DNA from 2 places in the Paenibacillus sp. LC231 genome. Region 1 is predicted to be linked to the other one. Evidence: riboswitches for the same ligand, from Rfam matches in the RefSeq annotation. Region 1 holds a riboswitch; the other holds the start of a gene.
What was found. A riboswitch is a leader RNA that binds a small molecule or an ion and turns the genes downstream of it on or off. The one in region 1 is predicted to bind cyclic di-AMP.
Positions count from the first base shown of each region.

Region 1 (3,418 bases):
CGTATTATCCCCCTATGCATGTCATCATCAGGTTATGTATCAAATCCTTCATTTATTATACTGGAAAGTTTAAAAATTCAACATGCTTACTCTTATCGATTCTATGACATTGACATCATGGAATTGGAACTCTATGAAAATTTTGCTATACTAACGTATGCTAGACCCAATTCCATATTCTATGAAATCATTCTATTATTTTAATGGATCGGAGGAAATACATAAGCATGCTGCACAAACAAATAGGAAAAACAGCTGCTGCTGCCGTTCTTGCCTTATCCCTGCTCGGCACCACCCCCCATGTTAGCCAGGTACATGCAGAGCCTGCCATATCGGTAAAGCTGGATGACGTTACGCTAACCTTCGATGCGGCTCCGCGGGTTGACAGAGGGGTCACCTACGTTCCATTCCGGACGGTTGGAGAAGCACTGGGCATTCAAATCACGTGGAATAGCAAGACGCAAACCGTGAAGGCCATTGGCAGCGTGAAAGGCCAATCGACCGAAGTATTACTTCAAGTGGGGAGCACGAACGCAACCGTCAACGGTAAAAAAGTGAAGCTTGCAGCTCCGCCAGTCCAAAAGGAAGGCCGTGTGCTGATCCCGCTCAGCTCGTTCAGCAGCCAATTCGGCGTTGATGTGGGCTGGAACCAGGCGACTCGTACAGTCTCCCTGGTATCGCCGCAGCGCGACATGCATTTGAGAGCTTTCTATGCATTACAATCGTTCCAAGAACGGGATCTCGTGGAATCCATGAATTCTGTCGCCTTTGGCTGGAGCCGTATCGATCGCGAGGGTCAGTTCACGCTTCAAGGGGATGAGTACCGCCTTCCCGCTTCGGCCGGCGACGTTACGCCGCAATCAATTGTTGCCGATGCTGCAGACCAGGAGATTAAACCGTACCTCATGGTCTATGCCTTGGATGGAAACGGCGAATTAACCAAAGTCTTGAGCGACAGCAGTTTGCGCCAAAAGTCCATTGAAGGCATCACAGCCGCGGTAGCGGAGAACGGATTCGGCGGAGTTGTGCTTGATTTTGAAGGGCTCGGATTTAAACTGGATGCCGTGAAGCAGCAGAAGCTGCTCAATGATTACGTCAAGCAATTGAAAGTGGCATTGCCGAATGACGTTGCCCTGTCTTTAGCGGTGCCGCCATTGAACAGCGCTTATAAAGGATATGATTACAAGACGCTGGCCTCCATCGCTGATGACTTGATTGTTATGGCTTATCAGTACAATCCGGTCGGAACCAAATCTCAGGTTCCCGAACCGAACAGTCTCGTGGACCAAGCGATTCAGTTGGCACTCCAAGCAGGCGTCCCGAAGCAGAAGCTCTTGCTTGGCATCAGTTTAAGCAGCGAAACCGCCACTTCCGTGGACGATAAACTCGGCTTGGCCAAACGTTATGACCTGAAAGGTGCTGCTTTCTGGCGCCTAGGCTTGTTCCGCCTCTATAACAATGGAATGGAAGCTGCCGTGAATGCCTCTGTTGTTAAGGAGTAACCGAACACCCCTTGTGGGATGATCGACTTATAGTAAGAAAAACGTCTATCGAGGTACTTTCACAGATGACAGACCGCAGTTAGTAGAAGTTTTTCTTGCGATATCAGAAAGTCACAAGCTTCGAAGTTTATACTTTCCAATATCTAAAAAAAGAAAGCCTGACAAGGTCATCCCTTTGTCAGGCTTTCTGGTTATGTATCGTACCCTAAATGGCTGCGTTATCCAATTAGCTTGCGCTTCCTACCAGCTTCGCATAGTTTTCTTGACTCAAAACACGACGTGCCGTGACATAACGCGGCTCGTAATAGGAATCGCTAAGCTTGCTGATTCTGACTCCCTTGCTGCTGGAAGCATGTGCAAATTGTCCGTCACCAATGTAAACGCCTGCATGGGAAATTCCGCTACCGCTTGTATTGAAGAATACCAAATCTCCAACCCGCAGATCTTCACGATCCACATGTTCGCCCGCTTTAGCCTGGCTTTGGGAAGTGCGCGGAAGATCAATATCGAAATTTCTAAACATGTACAGTATAAATCCGGAGCAATCAAACCCGCTGGTAGTTGTTCCGCCCCATTTGTATGGAGTTCCTACCAATTGCTTCACTTGATACTGAAAATTCGGTTGTTGATCAGCAAATGCTGAAACGGCACCAGAAGAAAAAATAATTGCAGACCCTAGCAAGGTGATGACAAACTTCTTCAAAATATGTTCTCTCCTTCGATGCCTACGGAGTTAGCTAAGGGTTCGGTTGAAGGTTCCCTATACTCTCTATACAAGAGTAATTCACCCAAGACGGTTCCCCCGTTTTCACAAACGAAATTCGGCAAAATTCATTAACGTTTTGTAACCTTCTCTTAATATAGTATACAAGCAAGGATGCTGTCAATCATATCCTAAAAATCTATCGTTTTATGTTCGGAGCTGTCGTAAAGATGAAGAATTTCGGTCGGATATTAGTTAACCCTCTCACTCAGTCATGACAATTATGTAACTCTGTTTTTCTTCTCGCGCTGCTTTTTTTATTAATCTAGCAACTTTTTACAAATCTTTACGTTTACATAATAGAAATGAAATTAAAGAGGTGATCCTTCACTTATGAGTCAAATAACGATGGCAGAAGCACTAGCTGTCCGGGCAGCAATTAACCGTCTCATCAATCAGTTGATGTCGGAACGCTTGAACAATAGCAGCACGATCATTGAAAAAGGGGAGACGGCGGAATACCCTACGCGCAGCGTGGATGCCATTACGGAAGAAATCGAAGCGGCCGCAGCGGATTATAGGAAGCTGGATTTGCTGATGGCAATCTCCAATACCACGCAGACTATTCCCTGGAACGGCTCCGACATTACGATCATGGAAGCGATCGAGCTGGCCAAACAAATACGCAGCGATATCGGACAGCTTGCCCATCTCGGCTCCCGCAAGAAGCTGGAGCGCCAGAGCAGCCGTGGCAGCGGAGACGGTGCCATAACGCTGTTCAACGTCGCCTTATATGATCCGGAGGCATATCAGGCGCAAGCCCGCAAGAAGGAACGCGAGGTAACCAAGCTCTCTTCGCTGATTGAGCATGCCAATCATACGTCTCTGATTACGTTTGACGCATCCAAGTACATGGAATAGCGACAGCCGCCGGCTCCAAGCCTGCAGGTCACCCCACGTGCGGGTTTGGAGCCGGCGGTTTCCGCCGGCGGGCGGGAAAGTGCGAGCAACCGTTTATTGTTTGTCGGATACAAACAAACCTAACCAGAAACCAAAAAAATCGACTCCAGCGCAAACGGATGACGGTTTACGGTTCACGCCTATCACTTGTTACTTGTTACGGACTTATGACGCAAATAAATGATCGCTCCGTTTCCCGCTCTCTCTATAAATAATTGGAAAGCCGCCCTCAGAAGGGCGGCTTTTGTTGATT
Region 1 is NZ_JFOM01000015.1:582,916-586,333, reverse strand. Features, by position in the region: gene AK95_RS12795 (stalk domain-containing protein) at 228-1,502, shown strand; gene AK95_RS12790 (C40 family peptidase) at 1,729-2,205, opposite strand; cyclic di-AMP (ydaO/yuaA leader) riboswitch at 2,209-2,339, opposite strand; gene AK95_RS12785 (hypothetical protein) at 2,599-3,126, shown strand.

Region 2 (3,418 bases), on a different contig from region 1:
AGTGAAGCGAAAGCTTCTTCCATGAACGTTTTTGAAATACATCCACAATGACGATATAGCCGAGGCCTCCAATGATAAATAGCAGGACAATCGTAATATTGACGATCGGATCGCCGACAAAGGGGGTTAGGCTGTCAGACCACAGGGCGAATCCGGCATTGTTGAATGCCGAAACGGAATGGAAAAGGGCGTAATAAGCTGCCTGTCCCCACCCGACGTCCTGTTGCCAGCGGAGCGTGAGGACAATCGTAGCCAAGGCTTCAAACGCGAATGCAATGAGTACCATATACATGGACAATTTAACCAAACCTTGTGCCGAGGTCGAATGCGTGGTTTGCTGAATAATCATTCGTTGCTTCAAGCCAATTCTCTTCCCCAGAACAATGGCAACCATCACGCCAAAGGTCATAAAGCCGAGCCCGCCAATTTGAATCAAGATCATGATAATGACTTGTCCAAAAGTCGAAAAAACACTACCGGTATCCAAGACAACGAGCCCGTTTACGCAGATTGCTGAGGTGGCAGTAAATAAAGCATCCAGCAGACCAATTGACCTCCCGGTGGAGGAAGAGTAGGGAAGCGCGAGCAATGCGGTCCCGATTAATATTAAAGTGAAAAAGACAAGCATGACGAGTTGAGGGGGACTCATATTTTTTTTAAGCTTGTTGATAAACAACTCCATTGTGTCAGGAGCGGAATGTTGTGTATTTCGATCGTTTGCATTCATAAATGTTCTTCTCACAAGTTCCACCCCCATTCTTTATTGATCGCCGGGTTTATCGAAGAATTTTCTGTTTTGGAAAAAAGACGAGTCTACTACTTTTCCGTGACTTATTTTCAAATATTGGATCTCGTGGTCTGTTTTTATTTTCAGCAAGCCGGTGTCAAAATCGGTATTTAACTCTTTGAAAAATAGACCTTCGGCTATTGGATCGCCCCCGGATTCCTTACTGCCAAGCAGATAATGAGAACCATCACTGTAAACAGTGACTCGAATTCCCCGTTCATGGGTGTCAGCTATTGGATCATCCATCCTTTGAACCGCTACAATGTGTAAGTCCGTCTCGCCTATCTGGTTTAAAAGCTCGTTAACAAACGAACCGCGCGTAATTTCTTGCCATCGCGTTTGACCGGATTGTCCGATGATTATTTGGGTGATTTGATGATTCTTGGCGGTTTCCGCTATGATTTCTGAAGCCTTGGGATCTTCATTCGTTTTGACAATGAAGGTTGCCCCATACTCGTTGCATTTCACTTGCCACTCAGCCATATACCTTTCTTGTGCCTGATCTAACTCACCTTCACGCAAGGGTATAACGCTCAACACAAACAGGGGGCACTTAAGCAGTCTGGCTAATTCGCCGCCTCGACGGATGAGACGTTCTCCGTTTGGACCGTAATACACGCATACCAGTATCTTTTCATTATTAAGCAGAATAATCATTCCTTTCTTTTCTAAGCACTACAGCGTTAACAAAAAAGGCCAGGAAGCAGAGACAGTTCTGCTTCCTGGCCTTGGTTGTACGGATCATGGACAAGTCAAAGTAGTAAGAGTGTTCTCTCCCAAGACGCTGACGAGGTTAGCTGTCGGATTCGGGATTGAGAGTCCCCGTTCCTTCTTATCCAGAAAGAATTCACCCCTAAAGCTTAGTCGCTTTGTTGGTTCCCCCGTTCCTCATAGAGGATTAAGCATTTATGCGTATGAAATTTATCGTAATAAATATTATGCTAAAACATGCTGAAAGTAAACAGTTACCGATAAGTAAACAACATCATATCAAATATATTGACAAACGGGACTTTGGGGAGTACTTTTATGAATATAAAATAAAATTATTCACAGAATCACAAATGGCCTGATTAAGGATGTGAAGTGCAACATGCCCAAAAAATTCTCGGACGAAGAACGTGAATGGATACGCCAAAAACTGCTGACGGAGGCACGCCATCATTTCGAAACGGCGGGCCTTCGCAAAACGAGTGTTGAAGATCTGACGAAGGCCGCCGGCATTGCCCAAGGCTCGTTCTACATGTTTTTCGGATCGAAAGAGGAATTATATTATGAACTGATTCTGGAGGAGGAGCAGCGAATTCGCAATGCCGTTCTGGATTTATTCCCTCCTGAAGAGGTCTGCAGTAAGGAAAGCATTAAACGGTTTCTCTTATATTCACTTAGGATGATGGACGAGAGCCCGATGCTTCGGCAGATGATGGATCGCGGGGAGATGGAGCTGTTGTTCAGGAAATTGCCGAAAGACTTGCTGGAGCGTAACTTTACGGAGGATCAAGACGCGCTCTTGCCTGTGATTACGGCTTGGCAGAAGGCTGGCATTTTACCTGGTACGGCACCCGAATCCATCGTGGGCATGATCAGATCCTTGGCACTGCTTACGCTGCACCAAAAAGAGATTGGAGAGGAGCAATTTACATCTACGATCGAATTGCTAGTCGAGTTATTATCTGCCGGTATGCTTGCGGTGTCTAATACGCCGAAGGGAGATGGAGCGTTGTGATCGAAGTAAGAGGGCTTCATTACACGTATCCGAATCGGAAAGAGCCGACCCTGCATGGGCTTGATTTTGTCATCCCGCCTGGCGAAATCTTTGGCTTTCTCGGCCCGTCCGGCGCTGGTAAAAGTACGACGCAAAAACTGCTGATCGGTGTTCTGAAAGGTTATCAAGGAAGTATAAAAGTCATGGGCAATGAAATCAGGGATACCGGTCCCGATTATTATGAGCGAATCGGAGTAGCTTTTGAATTCCCGAACTTCTACAGCAAATTTTCGGTTCTCGACAATTTAAAGCTCTTTCGTTCCCTTTACAAGGGGGAGACGGAGGATCCCATGAAACTGCTGGAACAAGTCGATCTAACAGATGCCGCGAATATGAAGGTTTCCCAGCTATCCAAGGGCATGAAGATGAGGTTGAATTTCTGTCGGGCGTTACAGCATGATCCAGAAATCCTATTTCTGGATGAGCCTACATCCGGATTAGACCCGGTCAATGCCCACCGAATGAAGGAATTGATACTTGCCAAAAAGGCTGCCGGTAAGACGGTTCTACTAACAACGCATAATATGCAAGCGGCAGAAGAACTTTGCGATCGGGTAGCCTTTATCGTCGACGGTGAAATCAAATTAATCGATTCACCCAGAGAGTTGAAACTTCGTAAGGGAAGAAAGGAGGTCCGAGTCGAATACAGTAGGGATGGCGAATTAACGGGGGCGGTATTTTCTCTGGATGGCATCGGTGAGAATAACCAATTTCTTAAGCTGATACAGGATTATCCCCTCGATACCATTCATTCGCAAGAGGCGTCGCTCGAACAAATTTTTATTGAGGTAACGGGGAGGCAGCTTGTATGAAGGGCCTAAGCTTATTTGTATTCGATCTGCGTTTCCAGTGGCGCCACGGATTCT
Region 2 is NZ_JFOM01000019.1:57,900-61,317, forward strand. Features, by position in the region: gene AK95_RS15165 (TrkH family potassium uptake protein) at 1-682, opposite strand, end outside; gene AK95_RS15170 (universal stress protein) at 761-1,444, opposite strand; cyclic di-AMP (ydaO/yuaA leader) riboswitch at 1,554-1,702, opposite strand; gene AK95_RS15175 (TetR/AcrR family transcriptional regulator) at 1,881-2,513, shown strand; gene AK95_RS15180 (ABC transporter ATP-binding protein) at 2,510-3,364, shown strand; gene AK95_RS15185 (fluoroquinolone export ABC transporter permease subunit) at 3,361-3,418, shown strand, end outside.
Region 2: another riboswitch for cyclic di-AMP. It lies ahead of AK95_RS15170 (universal stress protein); the one in region 1 lies ahead of AK95_RS12790 (C40 family peptidase).